One region of the Lelliottia sp. genome, then DNA from elsewhere that is predicted to be linked to it. Evidence: predicted binding sites of a transcription regulator. Region 1 holds the regulator's gene; each other region holds the start of a gene.
What was found. Region 1 encodes PhoB, which activates phosphate uptake and scavenging genes when phosphate is short. Its sites were predicted from a motif close to CTGTCATAAAACTGNCNNAT; they were not measured.

Region 1 (6,748 bases):
GTTCAAGCTGCAGTGTCGGCACATCCGACTGCAATCCTTCCGGACGCTGCGCCAGATGTTCGTTCAGCAATTGATTTGCCTGACGCACCAGCGCTGTCGCTTGCTGAATCTGGTTTTCCAGCGTCTGCTTTAACGTTTCCAGGCGCTGCATCGTGTCGGCATCAAGCAAAGCGCGCAGGAACGCATCGCAGTCGGGGAATGCGCTTTCCGCCAGCGCAGCGGCAAATTGCGCCTGCGCTTGCTGCATGCGCTCGGTTTCCAGGCTTTCCTGCTGCTGTAATGTCGCAAGTTGGCTGTGCAGCGAGACGCATTCATTGTGGATCTCGCGCCAGTTATCCGGAATAACGGATTCCGCATCTTCGGTGTCCGTCGCGGGCAGGGTATCCAGCAGCGGGGTGAGCGCGTTAATACGTTCCTGAAGGGCGGTGAGCTGATTCTGCTGCGCCTGCCAGTGCGACGATTCGCTTTCGCGCTCGGTGAGCCAGAGCGTTTCAGCCCCCTCGTCGGGAACCGTTAATGACAGCGGGTCCAGCGCCTTTTCCAGCGTCAGGCGGGTCGCGGCAATTTGCTGCTGGAACTGTCGCTCCTGTTTTTCCTGTTCATTAAGCTGGCTTTGCAACGTCAGACGTTGACTGAGCTGATACAGCTGACGCTCGTACTGCTCCTGTTCGTTCAGCCACGGGGCGATATCATCCTGAATATTCAAAGTAACGTTCAGGGTTGCACACAGTTCGCGCCACGCGTGCGTGAGCGTTTGCGCTTCCTGGGCGAGCGTCTGCGCCTCTTCGGTGTCGCGCTGAATCTGACTGGTCAGGGCATTAACTTGTCCCAGGACTAGCAGTCCTTCTTCTTTTAGCGATGCGACCTCTTTTGCCAGCTGTTCGCGACGACGTTGATTCGCGCTAAGCTCCAGCGCCTGATATTCAGAAATCGCAGGGTGAGTCGTCGAACCGCACAGCGGGCAAGGGTGCCCGGCCTGAAGAGCTGCGCGCTCTGCTTCCAGTCTCTTGATTGTCTTTTCCTGCTCGCAGAGCGTGTCGACATCCAGGTAGTGCTGGTTTTTCTCTTTATACTGCTGTCGACGCAGGGCCAACGTCTCGTTCAGTTTTAGCTGCTCCGCCTGCGCCTTTTGCACGCTTTCCGCGTTTTGAACGATGCGTTTTTGCAGCGGTTGATAACGGGCGTGAAGGGTGGCCAGCTGCTGGCGAGATGCACGCGACGCCGTTTGCTGGTCCATCGCCGCAGCGACTTCATCGGCGGTCAGCGTCAGGGCGATCTCTGGCGCGTTCGCCAGTTTTTGCCGCAGCTCGGTGATGCGTCCGGTCAGCGTCGCTATCTGGCTTTTGTCGCGATTAAGCTGAGCAAAATGCGCCCGCCAGCCTGCGATTTCCTGCCCCCACAGACGGAAACGGTCATGCCCGGTTAGCCACTGTGTCAGTGCCGAAAGCTCTGTTTGCAACTGGTCGCGGGTGCGCAGCGCACCATTGCGGATGCGCGCGCGCAGTGCTGCCCGAGACAGTAAGCGAGTATTCACTTCCTGAGTCTGCTGTTGGGTTTGCGTGAGACGCATCGTCTGTTCCTGCTGACGTTCCCAGAGTGGGCGCAGCACTGCGGCGGGCTGGGCGTGAAGCAATTTATCCAGGTCTGGCGTAGCGTCGGTGAGCGCCTGTTGTGCCTGCTGATGCGAGGTTAACGCGCGCTGCTGTTCGCGCTGGAGTTCCTCGTGACGGGATAACCAGTGAAAATCGCGCTGGTGATTCTGTTGCTGTACCAGCAGCGTTTTCTCTTCGTCAGTAAGTGCCTGCAAACTCTGGGTGAGCTGCTGTTGCTGCTCTTCGCTCAGTAAAATCACACCAGCAGCTTGCGCTTCGCGCCTTTCGAGCTCCGTGCGCGCGGCTTTGTGTTGTTCAAAGACCCTTGCGGAAATTTGGCCGTAAATCTCGGTTCCGGTAAGTTCCTCCAGCAGCTCGGCGCGTTCGCCAGGTTTGGCATTGAGGAAGGCGGCAAATTGCCCCTGTGACAACAGCATTGAGCGCGTGAAACGATCGTAATCCAGCCCGGTCAGCGTGGCCGTTTGCTCAATTTTGTCTGTGGCTTTGTCAGACAGAATTTTACCGTCTTCGCAGCGCGCCAGCTCTACGCGCGGTGCCTGTAAATTCCCGTCAGGCTGATTACGCGCTCGGCTTTGGCTCCAGAAAGCGCGATAAGCTGTACCTTTGACTTCAAACTCCACCTCCGCCAGACATTCAGCGGTGTCGCGCGTCATGAGATCATTTTGTGATTGTGTGACTTTATTCAGACGCGGCGTCTGGTGATACAACGCGAGGCAGATGGCGTCCAGTAGGGTGGTTTTGCCTGCGCCGGTCGCGCCGGTTATCGCAAACAGACCGTTACTGGCGAACGGCTCGGCGGTGAAATCAATTTTCCATTCGCCCTTCAGGGAGTTGATGTTTTTCAGACGCAGGCTGAGAATTTTCATGCGTTGTCTTCCTCATCATTGAGCGCATGCAGCGTATGGGTGAACAGCTCGTTCAGTCTGGCGCGCTGCGCGTCGTCAATCTCTTCCTGTGCCAGTCGGCGTTCAAAAACCTCTTCGACCTTCAGCTCGCTGAGCGTTTCGCGCTGCGCACTGAGCAGAATTTTCTCGCGCTGTTCGCGACTGCGGCGCACCAGTAAAACCTCAACCGGCAGCGTTTCCGTGAGTGCCTGGATTTTGCGCTGCATATCGTGCAGATAGTCGTCTGTCGTGATTTCGATATCCAGCCAGACGGGCGGGATTTGCTCCACGTCGCGCCACTGCTCTAGCTGTGCGGTGATGGCCGCCAGATCGCCTTTTAGTACCGCCAGCGGCTGCGTCACGGGCACTTCCAGCGTGTCTACCGCGCTGAGTTTCCCGTCGATAAAAGTGACCAGATGCACGCTTTTGGGTTTGCCCGTTTCGTCAAAGCTGAGCGAAATGGGCGATCCGCAGTAGCGGATATGTTCGCTGCCGCCAATCTTCTGTGCCCGATGGATATGCCCGAGTGCGATGTAATCGGCGGGTGGGAAGTTCTGCGCCGGGAACGCATCCAGCGTACCGATATAAATTTCGCGTACCGCGTCACTTTTACTGGCGCCGACGGTGGTTAAATGGCCGGTGGCGATAACGGGCAGCGTCGCTTCACCGCGCAAGGCGCAGGCGTCGAAAAATTGCTGCTGATAGTAGTCGGTAATAGCCTGCAGCAGGTGCTTTTGCTTTTCGCCGCCGGTCAGACCGGCCTGGCTTTGAACGATGTCACGTGGACGCAAAAAGGGGATCGGGCAGATAACGGCGCCCGGGGTGCCGTCGCGTTTTTTGATGATTTGCGGTGCATGCCCGGCGTTTGCCACTACAGTGGTATTCAGAAAGGCCAGAATATCGCGCGACTCATTCAGCGTTGCCACCGAGTCGTGATTACCCGCGACGATGACCAGATGGCAGCCCGTTTTCTGTAAATTGACCACGAAGCGGTTATAGATTTCGCGCGCATAGCTGGGCGGCGATCCGGTGTCAAAAATATCACCGGCGACAATGATCGCGTCAACCTGGTGCGTCAGCGCCGTTTCCAGCAGCCAGTTCAGGAACGCTTCGTGTTCGGCCGCACGGCTTTTACTGTAAAAATTTTGACCCAGATGCCAGTCCGAGGTGTGAAGTATGCGCATAACAGATCCGTGGCAAAAAAAGGTGAAAGGGATTATACACTTGATCCTTCAGGCCGCCTCTGTGTTGGCTGCATCGGCCCCATTCTGAGTGTTACGGGCGTCAGCATGGGGTTCTGAGATGTGCTGGTATGAGCTAGCGTCACGGCTTTTGCGGTGATAAATGTCCTGGAAACGGGAAATAACAGCTGTAATAAAACAATAGTTTGCTATTCACAGTGGTAATGTTTTTCATAAATCTGTCATAAATCTGACGCATAATGACGCCGCATTACAAACTTTTAACCTCAATAAGACAGGGTAAAGTATGGCGAGACGTATTCTGGTCGTAGAAGATGAAGCTCCAATTCGTGAAATGGTGTGCTTCGTGCTCGAACAAAACGGTTTTCAGCCGATAGAAGCTGAAGATTATGACAGCGCGGTGAATCAGCTGAACGAACCCTGGCCTGATTTGATTCTGCTTGACTGGATGTTGCCTGGCGGCTCTGGACTGCAATTTATCAAACACATCAAACGTGAAGCGATGACCCGCGATATTCCAGTCGTTATGCTCACGGCGCGCGGTGAAGAAGAAGATCGCGTGCGCGGGCTGGAAACGGGTGCAGATGATTACATCACCAAGCCGTTTTCACCGAAGGAGCTGGTGGCGCGTATTAAAGCGGTGATGCGCCGTATTTCACCGATGGCGGTGGAAGAGGTGATTGAGATGCAGGGACTGAGTCTGGATCCTACGTCGCATCGCGTGATGACGGGTGAAAATCCGCTCGACATGGGACCGACCGAATTTAAGCTGTTGCACTTCTTTATGACCCATCCGGAGCGCGTTTACAGTCGTGAGCAGTTGCTGAATAACGTTTGGGGAACAAACGTGTATGTTGAGGACAGAACGGTTGATGTGCATATTCGCCGCTTGCGAAAAGCGCTGGAACACAGCGGCCACGATCGCATGGTGCAAACGGTGCGCGGCACGGGTTATCGTTTTTCGACCCGTTTCTGAACACTGACAGGAGTGTGACGCGTGCTGGAACGTCTGTCATGGAAAAGGCTCGTTTTTGAACTGATCTTATGCTGTCTCCCGGCCTTCATTTTTGGGGCTATTTTTGGCCATCTGCCGTGGTTTTTATTGGCGGCAGTGACCAGCCTGCTGATCTGGCATTTCTGGAATTTACTGCGTCTGTCGTGGTGGCTTTGGGTGGATCGCAGCATGACGCCCCCGCCGGGGAGCGGAAGCTGGGAGCCGTTGCTTTACGGCTTACACCAGATGCAGATGCGTAATAAAAAGCGTCGTCGTGAACTGGGAAGCCTGATCAAGCGCTTTCGTAGCGGCGCAGAGTCGCTGCCGGATGCGGTGATCCTCACCACCGAAGAAGGGACGATTTTCTGGTGTAATGGTCTTGCACAACAGCTGCTTGGACTCCGCTGGCCAGACGATAACGGCCAGAATATCCTGAACCTTCTGCGTTACCCCGAATTCACGCTGTATCTGAAAAAGCGTGAATTTACTCGCCCGCACAATCTGGTGCTGAATAATGGCCGTCACCTTGAGATTCGCGTTATGCCCTACAGCGACAAGCAGTGGTTGATGGTGGCGCGTGATGTTACCCAAATGCACCAGCTTGAAGGGGCTCGTCGTAATTTTTTTGCCAACGTCAGCCACGAACTGCGCACGCCGTTGACCGTGCTTCAGGGGTATCTGGAGATGATGCAGGAGCAAACGCTGGAAGGTGCGCCGCGAGAGAAAGCATTACATACGATGCGCGAGCAAACGCATCGCATGGAAGGACTGGTCAAGCAGCTCCTGACGCTGTCGAAAATTGAAGCCGCCCCGACGCTGGCACTGAATGAAACTATTGATGTTCCGATGATGCTGCGCGTGGTGGAGCGGGAAGCGCAAACGCTGAGCCATAAAAAGCATCAGCTGACGTTTGAGGTTGATAGCGCGCTGAAAGTCCTCGGCAGTGAAGAGCAACTGCGCAGTGCGATATCGAATCTGGTCTATAACGCCGTGAATCATACGCCGGAAGGCACCCACATTGTGGTGCGCTGGCAGCATGTGCCGACGGGGGCCGAATTTAGCGTCGAAGACAACGGACCGGGCATTGGGCCGGAGCACATTCCGCGTCTGACTGAGCGTTTCTATCGCGTCGATAAAGCGCGCTCACGACAAACGGGCGGCAGTGGGCTGGGTCTGGCGATTGTGAAGCATGCATTGAATCATCACGATAGCCGTCTTGATATTCAGAGTACGCCGGGTAAAGGAACACGATTCAGTTTTGTTATCCCGGAACGATTAATTGCCAAAAAAAGTGCCTGACAGCCGGTGTGTCAGCCTTCCTTTCCACAGGCCAGCGTTTGCTGGCCTGTTTGCTTTGCAGTCAAGCGAAACGCGGATGAATTTTATACGGCTGATGCTTTTTTGTTCGCATGATTAGCCATGAGTTTTTCTTATACTTAGCGGATTGTGCTGGTCTGTTTTTTCATGCTGGCATATTGTTCTGGTTTTAAGATCCCTCCTTGCCTTTAAACGTTATAAGCGTTTAAATTGCGCCCCATATACTGTCAGACCGACTGTATTTGCGCGGTAAACCGAAAAACTATTCTTCGCTGCGCCAGGACGGGAGCATATCCCGCTGAAATTGAGTTAATTTTCCGCCGTATCGTCCCGAGAGGGATGGCGAAAATCTCAACGTTTTCAACACCACATCCACAGGCAGTAAGGTTCTATGACCCATCATTTAAAATCGCGTGACATCATCGCGCTGGGCTTTATGACTTTTGCGCTGTTCGTCGGCGCAGGTAATATCATTTTTCCTCCCATGGTTGGCTTGCAGGCGGGTGAACACGTCTGGATGGCGGCGTTTGGCTTCCTGATTACGGCTGTGGGTTTGCCGGTGCTTACCGTTGTCGCACTCGCGAAAGTGGGCGGTGGCGTGGATAGCCTCAGCGCACCGATTGGCAAAGTGGCCGGTGTGTTACTGGCGGTTGTGTGCTACCTGGCCATCGGGCCGCTGTTTGCAACGCCACGGACCGCGACGGTCTCCTTTGAAGTCGGTATCGCGCCGTTGACCGG
Region 2 (6,748 bases), on a different contig from region 1:
GTGTCGTGTATTACAAAGGCCCGCTGGTGGTGCTGGTTGACCGCTTTAGCGCGTCCGCATCTGAAATCTTTGCCGCTGCGATGCAGGATTATGGTCGCGCGTTGATTGTCGGCGAACCGACTTTCGGTAAAGGTACGGTACAACAATACCGCTCCCTGAATCGCATTTACGACCAAATGCTGCGCCCGGAATGGCCAGCTCTCGGTTCAGTACAGTACACCATTCAGAAGTTCTATCGCGTGAATGGCGGAAGTACACAGCGTAAAGGTGTGACGCCGGATATTATGATGCCGACAGGGACGGAAGAGACTGAAACGGGCGAGAAGTTTGAAGATAACGCGTTGCCGTGGGATAGCATCAATGCTGCCACCTTCGTGAAGTCTGGCGACATGACCCAGTTTGGTCCTGAGTTGTTGAAAGCGCACAATGACCGTATCGCAAAAGATCCGGAATTCCAGAACATCATGAAGGACATTGCGCGTTTCAATGCTCTGAAAGAAAAACGGAATATCGTGTCTCTTAATTATGCTCAGCGTGAGAAAGAGAATACGGAAGACGATGCAACGCGTCTGGCACGCATCAATGACCGTTTCAAACGCGAAGGTAAACCGCAGCTGAAAAAACTGGACGATCTGCCGAAGGATTATCAGGAGCCAGATCCGTATCTGGACGAGACGGTGCACATCGCGCTCGACCTGGCGAAGCAGGAAAAAGACAAACCTGCGGTCCAGCCGGCTCTAGTCAAATAAAGACCCGACAGGCACAAGAAATTGTGCCTGTTTTTTTTAGTTCTGCAACCTCCCGTCAGTAAGCCAATAAACAATGTAAAGTTGTGTCTTTCTGGTAACTTACACCGCTCGAATCCTTGAAAATAGCCACAATACCCATACGATGTGGGTAATCGCATAGTGCGTTTTGTTAAACAGAGGTTAAAAGAAAATTATGATGCGAATCGCGCTCTTCCTGCTCACCAACCTGGCGGTCATGGTGGTCTTCGGGCTTGTGCTAAGCCTGACGGGAATTCAGTCGAGCAGCGTTCAGGGTCTGTTGATTATGGCGCTGCTGTTTGGTTTTGGTGGCTCTTTCATTTCGTTGTTGATGTCGAAATGGATGGCGCTGAAATCTGTGGGTGGTGAGGTCATCGAACAACCGCGTAATGACATGGAACATTGGCTGATGAATACGGTTGCTCAACAGTCGCGCCAGGCGGGTATCAAAATGCCACAGGTGGCGATTTATCACGCTCCTGATATTAACGCGTTTGCGACCGGCGCACGCCGCGATGCATCGCTGGTTGCCGTGAGCACCGGGCTTTTGCAAAACATGAGCCGTGATGAGGCTGAAGCGGTTATCGCGCATGAAATCAGTCACATCGCCAATGGTGATATGGTTACCATGACCCTGATTCAGGGCGTAGTGAACACGTTTGTTATTTTCATCTCCCGTATCCTGGCACAAATTGCTGCCGGATTTATGGGCGGCAACCGTGATGAAGGTGAAGGGAACAACGGCAACCCGTTGATCTATTTCGCCGTTGCGATGGTGCTGGAACTGGTGTTCGGTATTCTCGCGAGCATCATTACAATGTGGTTCTCTCGTCACCGCGAATTCCATGCTGATGCAGGATCCGCGAAGCTTGTAGGTCGGGAGAAAATGATTGCAGCGTTGCAGCGTTTAAAAACCAGCTACGAGCCGCAGGAAGCGACCAGCATGATGGCATTTTGCATTAACGGTAAATCAAAATCGCTGAGTGAAATGTTTATGACTCACCCACCGCTGGATAAACGCATCGAAGCGCTCCGTAGTGGGCAGTACATCAAATAAAATTCGTTTTAGATAATAAAGCAGGCCGGGAGATGCGAAAACATCTCCCGGCTTTTTTATGCCTCTGCGCGGGGTTGAATCACGCGCAGGCCGCTGATAATGGCGGCAATCGTTGCCAATGACCCAGCGGTATACAGCGCGATATGAGTTCCACTTTGTCCGGCCAGGTTGAACATAAGTGCGACCAGCGCTGCGCCGATGCTTTGCCCTAACAAACGCGCGGTACCGAGCATTCCACTGGCGCCTCCGCTACGGTGGCGCGGGGCCGCGGACATAATCGTGTGATTATTGGGTGACTGGAATAAACCGAATCCGGCGCCGCAAAGAATCATTCTCCAGATAATATCTGCATCCGTCGGCGAGGCGGGTAACATCGCGAGGGCGAAAAGACCTGTTGCCATCACCAACAGACCCATTGCCCCCAACAATCCTGCATGCACGCGTTCAATCAGATAGCCTGCGAGCGGTGCCATAACCATCGTAGCGAGCGGCCACGGCGTGAGTAGCAGTCCCGTTTCGACCTCTGTACGCCCCACGATGTTTTGCAAAAAGAAGGGGAGCGATACAAGCGCCAGCATCTGCGCGCAGAACGAGCAAATGGATGTCCCGATCGATAGCGAAAAAAGCGGAATACGTAATAGGTCTACGGGCAGCAGAGGCACCGGCAATGCCAGCTGACGGCGAACGAAAAAGAACCCAACGATCAGCATGGCGATAATTTCTGCGGCGATAAGCCTTAGGGATTGCCCCTGCGCAAAACCGCTAAGCGCAGTGATGAGCAGGCCGAACGTCAGCGCGTTCATCACGGCGCTGGGGAGGTCAAAGCGTGGCATCGCGCTTTTTGCCCCGTTTGCCGGGAGATAACGCAGTGCAAAGAGCAGGGCGACAATACCCAGCGGCACGTTAATCAAGAACAGCCATTGCCACGACGCAACGGAGAGAATGGCCGCAGCAACAGTTGGACCTGCAGCAGATGAAACCGCCACAATGAAGGAGTTGATTCCCATCCCGCGGCCTAGCTGCCTCTGGGGATAGATAAGCCTTATCAGCGCTGTGTTGACGCTCATTAACGCTGCGCCACCAAAGCCCTGCGCAATACGCGCGATAGTCAGCGTATGCAAAGAATCAGACAATGCGCAAAAGAGAGACGTCAGAGTGAAGACGGCGAGCCCACATTGATAAATGCGGCGATAACCAAACATATCTCCCAGGAAAGAGAAAGACAGCAAAGAAATAACAATGGCTATTTGGTAGGCATTAACGATCCAGATTGAACTGGCGGGTGATGCGTGAAGATCGCTGGCAATCGTCGGCAGCGCAACGTTGGCAATCGCCCCATCAAGAACGGCCATCGAAATACCAATAATAATAGTGGCAATCGCGCCATAACGTTGCGGCAACGGCAAGCCGTCAGAGGGGATTTTTTCCATAGGAAATGAAACGCTCAGGATGTAATATTTGTTAGTGTTACTATTTTAGCACCGATATTTCGGGTTTATGTCGCAGATTTGTAACGAAGTAAACGCAGAACGATTGCAGCAAGGCAAACGCGAATTTATAATAAAAACCGGTTCTGATTTTTATAAAACACTCGCAATGAGGTGATAAATGGCAATCGCAGATTTGGACAAGCAGCCAGATTCTGTTTCTTCCGTGCTGAAGGTGTTTGGCATCTTACAGGCGCTGGGTGAAGAGCGCGAAATTGGTATTACAGAGTTGTCGCAACGTGTGATGATGTCAAAAAGCACTGTTTATCGCTTTCTGCAAACCATGAAATCCCTGGGTTATGTTGCTCAGGAAGGCGAGTCTGAGAAATATTCTCTGACGCTGAAACTCTTTGAGCTGGGCGCTCGCGCACTTCAAAATGTCGATCTTATTCGCAGTGCAGATATCCAGATGCGCGAGCTTTCTCGTTTGACGAAAGAAACCGTTCACCTTGGGGCGCTCGATGAAGACAGCATAGTTTATATCCATAAAATAGATTCTATGTATAACCTGCGCATGTATTCGCGCATTGGTCGTCGCAACCCGCTTTACAGTACTGCTATTGGTAAGGTACTGCTGGCGTGGCGTGACCGCGAGGAAGTTAAAGAAATCCTCCAGGATGTCGAGTACAAACGTAGCACCGAGCGCACCATCACCAGCACAGAAGAACTCCTGGCAGTGCTTGATAAAGTGCGTGAGCAGGGTTATGGCGAAGATAATCAGGAACAGGAAGAGGGGCTGCGTTGCATTGGCGTCCCGGTATTTGACCGTTTTGGTGTAGTCATCGCAGGGTTAAGTATTTCTTTCCCGACGCTTCGATTCTCAGAAGAGCGCCTGCACGAGTATGTTGAAATGCTGCATACTGCTGCGCGTAAAATTTCTGAACAGATGGGTTATAACGACTATCCATTCTAACGTGTGAATCATATGAAACGCCGCATCACTGCGGCGTTTTTATTTGTTGTCAGGGCTATTAAGCGGTGCTTAATTAACCGTTATCCACCACCACCTGGCTTTTGCGCAGAATCGGGCAGTTAGACAAACCAATGACACCGCTGTCAGTGTGTAAATATTGCGCAGTGCTGGTGCCTCTGGCGGTGAGGTACTTACACTGAATACCCAGGCCAGCGGCGTTCTCTTTGCTTCCCACCAGTACGCCATAGCCCGATAATAATAAGCCTATCCAAACAATGGCAAGGACAACCATTGTCCTAATGATTAACCGCATAGCTGCCTCTTTTTTTACTAATAATGCTATTCAGCGTAATAGTTTCGCTATATTAAACAAGTGCATAATTCTGAAAAAAATCAGATGTAACGCAGAGTTAGTTCTTGTTTAAGATAAGCGTGATAACCTGGACACATCAGGTCAAACGACGGAGTGTGGAGTGAAAAAAATACGCTGGGTAATTCTGATCATAGTGCTGATTGCCTGTGTCATTCTTTGGACGCAGACAATCAATGTGATGTGCGATCAGGATGTACAGTTCTTTAGTGGCATTTGCGCGATCAATCAATTCATCCCCTGGTAGGACACTTTTTTATAGATCGTTACCTTCCTCTGCGTCAGTGGTAAAATAGATGTTTTCATTGAGGTGGTAAAATGGGTGAGTTACAAAATTCGGGGCTACTGAACGTAGCCTCACTGGCGATCTCTGCAATCATTATGGTCATTGGTCTGGTTTTGTGGTTCTTTGTGAATCGCACCAGCTCACGTACCAATGAGCAGATCGAGCTTCTGGAAGCGCTGCTTGATCAGCAGAAACGCCAAAATGCGTTGCTTCGCCGTTTGTGCGAAGCCAATGAGCCTGAAGAAAAACCGGTGGTAAAAGCCCCTGAAGCATTGCCTGAAGAAGACGAGGATGATTTTATCCGTCTGGTTGCTGAGCGTTAATCTGCAAGACTAGGGAGGCGGCTGTATCCCGTTATGACCCCTCCCTTAATGCCTATCCAACGATTTCAAACAAATACCCTCGATGCCAGCCGCCTGTGCATTACTCAAACCTTTCCCACTTCTGCACCAGGATGGTTCAAATCCCTCTATTACGCTTTCAGCTGTTCCATGGGCGCAGGGACGGGACTTACTTCTCCGATGCTGCTGTAGCTGATGAGACGTACGAGAATTCCTACGGCAGGCTTCATGAAGCGCAAAAGAGTTTAGTGGTAATGAATAAACATTTTAGAATATAAAAAATTGGTTACTATTTGCGCTTGTGACGTCATCGCGTGCCGTAACTATATATTCTGTATTTTTCACGTACCTCTATAGTTTTATTTTTATCGAAACGTTTTGCTTGCCTTGTTATGAAGCAAAGTCACAAAAAATTCATTATTTTGGTGCAAAGCTACTTTTTTCCATGCGTATTCATTATGCGAGAGCTGCGGCGCGAATAAGCATTGTTATTTCAATGTAAACATTTTATCGCTGAGTTGATTTGAGCATAACTTTTCACAAATTGTTCTAACTGTAACAGTGAATCTAATAAACATTATCGGCTTTCTTTCACACCTTCGGTATAGGGAAAACGGTAAAAATCCTTATATTACAGTGGCTATGAACTGGAAGGCGATACTGAGTGTCTTATTCAGAGTGATATGATGATAACGTAGAGTTGCTCAAAATTTAGCAAGGCGGCATCAGAGTTTGTGCGGCGGATCTTGTCATGTTTAAAAATGGCTTGCCATGATTAACGTTGTATGTGATAACACGGTTTGGGTCAAACGAGGTACAGTTCTGTTTATGTGTGGCATTTTCAGTAAAGAAGTTCTGAGTAAACACGTTGTCGTTGAATACCGCTTCTCTGCCGAACCTTATATTAGTGCCTCAAGCAGTAATGTCTCAGTTTTATCTAGGTCAATGCCTGCGGGCTAAGAAAACAATCTAAGGAATTTTGCAAATGGCAAAGATTAAAGGTCAAGTTAAGTGGTTCAACGAGTCTAAAGGTTTTGGTTTCATTACTCCTGCTGATGGCAGCAAAGATGTGTTCGTACACTTCTCTGCAATCCAGGGTAACGGCTTCAAAACTCTGGCTGAAGGCCAGAACGTTGAGTTCGAAATTCAGGACGGCCAGAAAGGTCCGGCTGCTGTTAACGTAACCGCTATCTGATCGAATCACTGCTGATTCAGAAGCGCTACAGCGCCTCATACTCAGACATCAAGCCTCGCATTTTGCGGGGCTTTTTTATGCACTATTTTTCAAAATGTAACCCTTTACTGTCTGGTTAGCAGTTTGTTGCAAAGCTGCGAGATTAGAATCATTGTTTTCTCCATGCTGATTCGTTTTTTACCGTTAAATCAGGGCGTTGTTTCATTGACCTGGAGCCAGGGTGAAAACGAAACCCTCTAGTCCTGCCGGTAATTTTACCCCGGTGCGTTTTGCATTGCTTTGCCTTGCCATTTTTGTAAGCCTTGCGTTTCTTCTGGGACGCGTTGCATGGC
Region 3 (6,748 bases), on a different contig from region 1:
GCAGCTGGTGGGCATCATGCAGAAGTTTATCGACCAGTCTATCTCTGCTAACACCAACTACGATCCGACGCGCTTCCCGTCAGGAAAAGTGCCGATGCAGCAGTTGCTGAAAGACCTGCTGACCGCCTATAAATTTGGCGTAAAAACTCTGTACTATCACAACACCCGTGACGGTGCGGAAGATGCACAGGACGATATGGCACCTTCAATTCAGGACGATGGCTGCGAAAGCGGCGCATGTAAGATCTAATGAAGGGCGGGGATATCCCCGCCTTTATTTCGTAAGACAGGACATCTATTCATGGCATATACCACCTTTTCACAGACGAAAAACGACCAGCTCAAAGAGCCGATGTTTTTTGGTCAGCCGGTCAACGTGGCACGCTACGATCAGCAAAAATATGACATTTTCGAAAAGCTGATCGAAAAGCAACTCTCCTTCTTCTGGCGTCCGGAAGAAGTAGACGTTTCTCGCGATCGTATCGATTTCCAGGCGTTACCGGATCATGAAAAGCACATTTTCCTCAGCAACCTGAAGTACCAGACGCTGCTGGATTCCATTCAGGGCCGTAGCCCAAACGTGGCGCTGCTGCCGCTGATCTCGATTCCGGAACTGGAAACGTGGGTGGAAACCTGGGCGTTTTCCGAGACGATCCACTCGCGTTCTTACACCCATATCATCCGTAACATCGTTAACGATCCGGCGGTGGTGTTTGACGATATCGTCACCAACGAGCAGATCCAGAAACGCGCGGAAGGCATTTCCCACTATTACGATGAGCTGATCGAGATGACCAGCTACTGGCATCTGCTGGGTGAAGGCACGCACTCCGTTAACGGCAGAACCGTGACCGTCAATCTGCGGGCGCTGAAAAAACAGCTGTACCTGTGCCTGATGAGCGTCAACGCGCTGGAAGCGATCCGCTTCTACGTCAGCTTTGCCTGCTCGTTTGCGTTTGCCGAGCGCAAACTGATGGAAGGTAACGCCAAAATCATTCGTCTGATCGCCCGTGACGAAGCGCTGCATCTGACCGGCACTCAGCATATGCTGAACCTGTTGCGCAGCGGCGTGGACGACCCGGAAATGGCGGAGATCGCCGAAGAGTGCAAACAGGAATGCTATGACCTGTTCGTGCTGGCCGCCCAGCAGGAAAAAGAGTGGGCAGACTACCTGTTCCGCGATGGCTCCATGATCGGCCTGAACAAAGATATTCTGTGCCAGTACATTGAGTACATCACCAACATCCGCATGCAGGCTGTAGGGCTTGAGCTACCGTTCAAAACGCGCTCCAACCCGATTCCGTGGATCAACACCTGGCTGGTGTCCGATAACGTGCAGGTTGCGCCGCAGGAAGTGGAAGTGAGTTCTTATCTGGTCGGTCAGATCGATTCCGAAGTGAACACTGACGATCTGAGCGATTTCCAGCTCTGATGAGCCGCGTAACGTTAAGCCTTTCCGGTACAGAAGTGTTGTGCCGGGAAGAACACCCTTCCCTGCTGGTGGCTCTGGAGTCGCATCAGGTGGAAGTTGAGTATCAGTGCCGTGCGGGCTACTGCGGCTCATGCCGCTGTCGTTTAGTGGCAGGACAAGTGGACTGGCTAACGGAACCGCTGGCGTTTATCAACGATGGGGAAATTTTGCCCTGCTGTTGCCGGGCAAAAGGCGATATCGAAATCGAAATGTAATGCCCGCTTACGCGGGCATTTTTTTAGCCTCGTTTCTGCATCATCTCTGCATGATGGCGTTTTTCGCCAATCATCACGACGATCAGCAGTAATACCGCCATAATGCTGCCGCCAATCATCACCATAAAGCCACCATCCCAGCCGAAGAAGTCGACCGTGTAACCCACGATGGCGCTGGCCGCGACTGAACCACCAAGATAGCCGAACAGACCGGTAAAGCCCGCTGCAGTGCCTGCGGCTTTTTTCGGCGCGAGTTCCAGCGCGTGCAGACCAATCAGCATCACTGGACCGTAAATCAGGAAACCGATCACAATCATACAGGCCATATCCACGCCCGGATTTCCTGGTGGATTCAGCCAGTACACGATAGTGGCGATGGTCACGAGCGTCATAAAGAACACGCCCGTTGCACCACGGTTGCCTCTGAACACTTTGTCCGACATCCAGCCGCAAATTAGCGTGCCTGGAATACCGGCGTATTCATACAGGAAATAGGCCCACGACGACTTATCCAGTGCGAAATGCTTCACTTCTTTCAGATAGGTCGGCGACCAGTCGAGGATGCCGTAACGCAGCAGATAGACAAACACGTTGGCGATAGCGATGTACCACAACAGTTTGTTGGGCAGGACGTACTTCATGAAGATCTGTTTTGCCGTCAGCTCTTCTTCATGCTGCTCGTTGTAATCGTCCGGGTAGTCATTTTTATACTCTTCAATCGGCGGAAGACCGCACGATTGCGGGGTATCACGCATCAGAGCAAAAGCAATGATCGCAATAACGATGGCCCCAAAAGCAGGCATATACAGCGCCGCTTTCCAGTCGTTAAACCACGCCATCCCCAGCAGGAACAGCAGCGGAGGAATACCACCCCCGACGTTATGCGCGCAGTTCCACACTGACACAATCCCGCCGCGCTCTTTCTGCGACCACCAGTGCACCATGGTACGCCCGCACGGCGGCCACCCCATCCCCTGGAACCAACCGCACAGGAACAGCAGAACAAACATGATGGCAATACTGGACGTTGCCCACGGCACAAAGCCCATAAACAACATCACCGCGGACGCCAGAATCAAACCCGCGGGCAAGAAGACGCGCGGGTTCGAGCGATCTGAAACGGACCCCATTATGAATTTGGAAAACCCATAGGCAATCGAAATGCCCGACAAGGCAAAACCTAAATCACCGCGTGAAAATCCTTGTTCAACCAGATACGGCATCGCCAGCGCAAAGTTCTTACGCACCAGATAGTAAGCGGCGTAGCCGAAGAAAATACCGAGGAAAATCTGCCAACGCAGGCGACGGTACAGCGGGTCGACTTCTGCCTCTGACACGCGCGCCTGATGCGGCGCAGGTTTGAAGATACTGAGCATTAGAGCCTCCGTGGCCATGTCATAAATTTTCGAGGTCGTGTGGCCCCCCGATTCCAGAGGCCGCGATGTTAAAAAATCACAGCGATTGTTACTGTGAATCAACGCACAGATTGTTACAGAAATATGACAACGTGAGCAAATAAGCGCATGGGATCACGCTTTAGTTTCGTATTGCGCTCGATTATGTTCGAAATCAAACAAACCACACTATTAATGTGGCTGAATAGTAAAAAACGAACATGAGGGAAGATAATGACACTACGCGATCCTCGTTATAGCGATGTGATTATCATCGGCGGCGGCGCAACAGGGGCTGGTATCGCACGAGACTGCGCCCTGCGTGGACTAAAGGTTACGCTGCTGGAGCGTCACGATATCGCCACCGGTGCGACCGGGCGAAACCATGGCTTGCTGCACAGCGGGGCGCGCTACGCGGTGACCGACAACGAGTCCGCCCGCGAGTGCATCGCAGAAAACCAAATTCTCAAACGCATCGCCCGCCACTGCATTGAGCCTACCGACGGCCTGTTTATTACCCTGCCCGAAGACGATCTCGCGTTTCAGCAGACCTTCGTCCGTGCCTGCACCGAAGCCGGTATTCGCGCCGAAATGCTCGATCCCGCGCTCGCCAGACGTCTTGAACCTTCGGTGAATCCCGCGCTCATTGGCGCAGTGAAAGTGCCCGATGGAACCGTCGATCCCTTCCGTCTGACCGCCGCTAACATGCTTGACGCGCGCGAGCATGGCGCAATCGTTCTGACGGCGCATGAAGTCACCGGCCTTATCCGCGACGGCGATACCGTGCGGGGCGTGCGCGTGTATGACACGCTTTACGGCGAACACAGCGAGCTGTATGCCGACGTGGTGGTCAACGCCGCCGGAATTTGGGGTCAGCGCATCGCAGAATATGCCGACCTCTCCATCCGTATGTTCCCGGCCAAAGGCTCGCTATTGATCCTCGATCACCGCATCAACAATCACGTCATCAACCGTTGCCGCAAGCCGTCCGACGCGGACATTCTGGTGCCCGGCGATACCATTTCGCTCATTGGCACCACGTCCATGCACATCGACTATAACGATATCGACTGCAATCGCGTCACCGCCGAAGAGGTGGATATCCTGTTGCGCGAAGGCGAAAAACTGGCCCCTGTCATGGCGCAAACGCGCATTCTTCGCGCGTATGCAGGCGTACGTCCGCTGGTAGCCAGTGACGACGACCCCACCGGGCGCAACGTCAGCCGTGGGATTGTCCTGATGGACCACGCCAAACGCGATGGAATGGAAGGTTTTATTACCATCACCGGCGGCAAATTGATGACTTATCGATTGATGGCCGAGTGGGCGACAGACGCCGTGTGCCAGAAGCTGGGCAACACGCAGCCCTGCTCCACGGCGCAACGCCCTCTGCCAGGCTCGCAGGAATCCAGCGAAAAAACGCTGCAAAAAATCATCTCGCTCCCCGCACCACTGCGCGGTTCGGCCCTCTACCGCCACGGCGACCGCACGCCAGCCTGGCTCGGCCAGAGCCGTCTCAGCCGCAGTCTGGTGTGCGAATGCGAAGCCGTAACGGCGGGCGAAGTGCAATATGCGGTTGAAAATCTGACGGTCAATAATCTGCTCGATTTACGTCGCCGGACCCGAGTCGGCATGGGGACCTGTCAGGGCGAACTGTGCGCGTGTCGCGCTGCCGGGCTTTTGCAGCGCTTCAACGTCACCACATCAGCGCAGTCGCTCGCGCAGTTGAGCGAGTTCCTCAACGAACGCTGGAAAGGCGTGCAGCCTGTCGCCTGGGGCGATGCGCTGCGCGAAAGCGAATTCACCCGCTGGGTATATCAGGGATTATGCGGACTGGAAAAGGAGCAGCACGATGAAATTTGAAACGGTGATTATCGGCGGCGGTCTGGCAGGGATCCTGTGCGGGCTTAAGCTTACGCAGCGCGGTCTGCGATGCGCGATTGTCAGTCGTGGCCAAAGCGCTCTGCATTTTTCTTCCGGATCGCTGGATTTGCTGGGCGCGCTGCCAGACGGCTCCGCGGTAGACACGCCGTTAATGGCATTGCAAAACCCCGATGCATTGCCCGCAGAGCATCCCTACCGGCTAGTGGGCACGGACAACATCGCGCGTCTTGCCGATGAGACTGAAACGTTGCTCGCCACGTGCGGGGCGCGACTGCGCGGCCATGCGCGTCAAAATCATCAGCGCGTCACCCCGCTCGGCATGCTGCGTCCGGCATGGCTCAGCCCTGAAGAGGTTCCCGTCGCCCCGATTCAATCGCAGCGCGTATGTGTGGTCGGTATTAGCGGTTTTCTGGATTTTCAGGCCCATCTTGCCGCCGCATCGCTGCGTAATCAGGGCATCAGCGCCGATACCGCAGAAATAGAGTTGCCGGAACTGGACGTGCTGCGTGATAACGCCAGCGAGTTTCGCGCGGTAAATATCGCCCGTTTTCTTGATAACGATGATAAATGGCCGCTGCTGTTCGACGCCTTACAGCCGCTCAGCCAGGGTTGTGATGCGCTGTACATGCCGGCCTGTTTTGGTTTGGCGGATAATCGCCTCTGGCGTTGGCTGTCAGACCGACTAGCGTGCGCACTCTATTTACTGCCGACCCTTCCGCCTTCGGTGCCGGGCATACGCTTGCACAATCAACTCCAGCGCCAGTTTATTGCCCAGGGCGGCGTCTGGATGGCAGGTGATGATGTCAAAAAAGTGACGCTCGACAACGGTGTCGTGAGTGCCCTTTGGACGCGAAATCATGGCGATATCCCGCTACGTCCGCAGTTTGTGGTGCTGGCGAGCGGCAGTTTTTTCAGCAACGGCCTTATCAGCACACGCGAAGGAATACGCGAAGCCGTGCTGGGTTTGGATGTGCGGCAAAATGCCTCCCGAGCGGACTGGTATCAAAGCGATTTCTTCGCTCCGCAGCCGTGGCAGCAGTTTGGCGTCATTACAGACAACACCCTACGGCCGCAGCTTTCCGGCTCGCCCGTCGATAATCTTTACGCTATCGGTTCCGTGTTGGGCGGCTTTGATCCCATCGCACTGGGCTGCGGTGGCGGCGTGTGCGCTATCACCGCCCTGTATGCCGCAGAACAGATTTGCCAGCGTGCAGGAGACGAGCAATGAACGACACCCGTTTTGAAAGCTGCATCAAGTGCACCGTGTGCACCACGGTCTGCCCGGTCAGCAGCGTGAATCCGCATTATCCTGGGCCGAAACAGGCGGGGCCAGATGGCGAGCGCCTGCGCCTGAAAGATGGCGCTTTGTACGATGAGGCGCTGAAATACTGTATCAACTGCAAACGTTGCGAAGTCGCGTGCCCTTCCGATGTCAAAATCGGTGACATCATTCAGCGTGCGCGAGCGCAATACAGCAAACAGACGCCAAAACTGCGCGATATCATTTTGAGCCACACGGATCTGATGGGCAGCGTTTCAACCCCGTTTGCGCCACTGGTGAATGCCGCGACCTCACTGAAGCCGGTGCGTCAGTTGCTCGACGTAGCGCTTAAAATCGATCATCACCGCAGCCTGCCAAAATATTCACACGGCACCTTCCGCCGCTGGTACAAATCGGTCGCCGAGGCGCAGGCAACTTACGCCGATCAGGCGGCCTTTTTCCATGGCTGTTATGTGAACTATAACCACCCGCAGCTGGGCAAAGATCTGATCACGGTGTTAAA

Region 2: the regulator PhoB is predicted to act here: its motif matches at 3,322-3,341, upstream of kdgR (DNA-binding transcriptional regulator KdgR).
Region 3: the regulator PhoB is predicted to act here: its motif matches at 3,173-3,192, upstream of glpT (glycerol-3-phosphate transporter).

What each region holds. Positions count from the first base shown of each region.
Region 1 is NZ_JAZQNX010000005.1:347,087-353,834, reverse strand. It holds gene sbcC (exonuclease subunit SbcC) at 1-2,479, opposite strand, end outside; gene sbcD (exonuclease subunit SbcD) at 2,476-3,681, opposite strand; gene phoB (phosphate response regulator transcription factor PhoB) at 3,986-4,675, shown strand; gene phoR (phosphate regulon sensor histidine kinase PhoR) at 4,697-5,992, shown strand; gene brnQ (branched-chain amino acid transporter carrier protein BrnQ) at 6,402-6,748, shown strand, end outside.
Region 2 is NZ_JAZQNX010000044.1:120,908-127,655, reverse strand. It holds gene prc (carboxy terminal-processing peptidase) at 1-749, shown strand, start outside; gene htpX (protease HtpX) at 943-1,824, shown strand; gene ACKI5T_RS20700 (MFS transporter) at 1,881-3,254, opposite strand; gene kdgR (DNA-binding transcriptional regulator KdgR) at 3,433-4,224, shown strand; gene ACKI5T_RS20690 (YobH family protein) at 4,298-4,537, opposite strand; gene mgrB (PhoP/PhoQ regulator MgrB) at 4,698-4,841, shown strand; gene ACKI5T_RS20680 (YebO family protein) at 4,913-5,203, shown strand; partial or broken gene ACKI5T_RS20675 (DUF2627 domain-containing protein) at 6,050-6,194, shown strand; gene cspE (transcription antiterminator/RNA stability regulator CspE) at 6,207-6,416, shown strand; gene ftsI (peptidoglycan glycosyltransferase FtsI) at 6,637-6,748, shown strand, end outside.
Region 3 is NZ_JAZQNX010000024.1:82,540-89,287, reverse strand. It holds gene nrdA (class 1a ribonucleoside-diphosphate reductase subunit alpha) at 1-250, shown strand, start outside; gene nrdB (class Ia ribonucleoside-diphosphate reductase subunit beta) at 302-1,432, shown strand; gene yfaE (class I ribonucleotide reductase maintenance protein YfaE) at 1,432-1,686, shown strand; gene glpT (glycerol-3-phosphate transporter) at 1,710-3,062, opposite strand; gene glpA (anaerobic glycerol-3-phosphate dehydrogenase subunit A) at 3,315-4,943, shown strand; gene glpB (glycerol-3-phosphate dehydrogenase subunit GlpB) at 4,933-6,192, shown strand; gene glpC (anaerobic glycerol-3-phosphate dehydrogenase subunit GlpC) at 6,189-6,748, shown strand, end outside.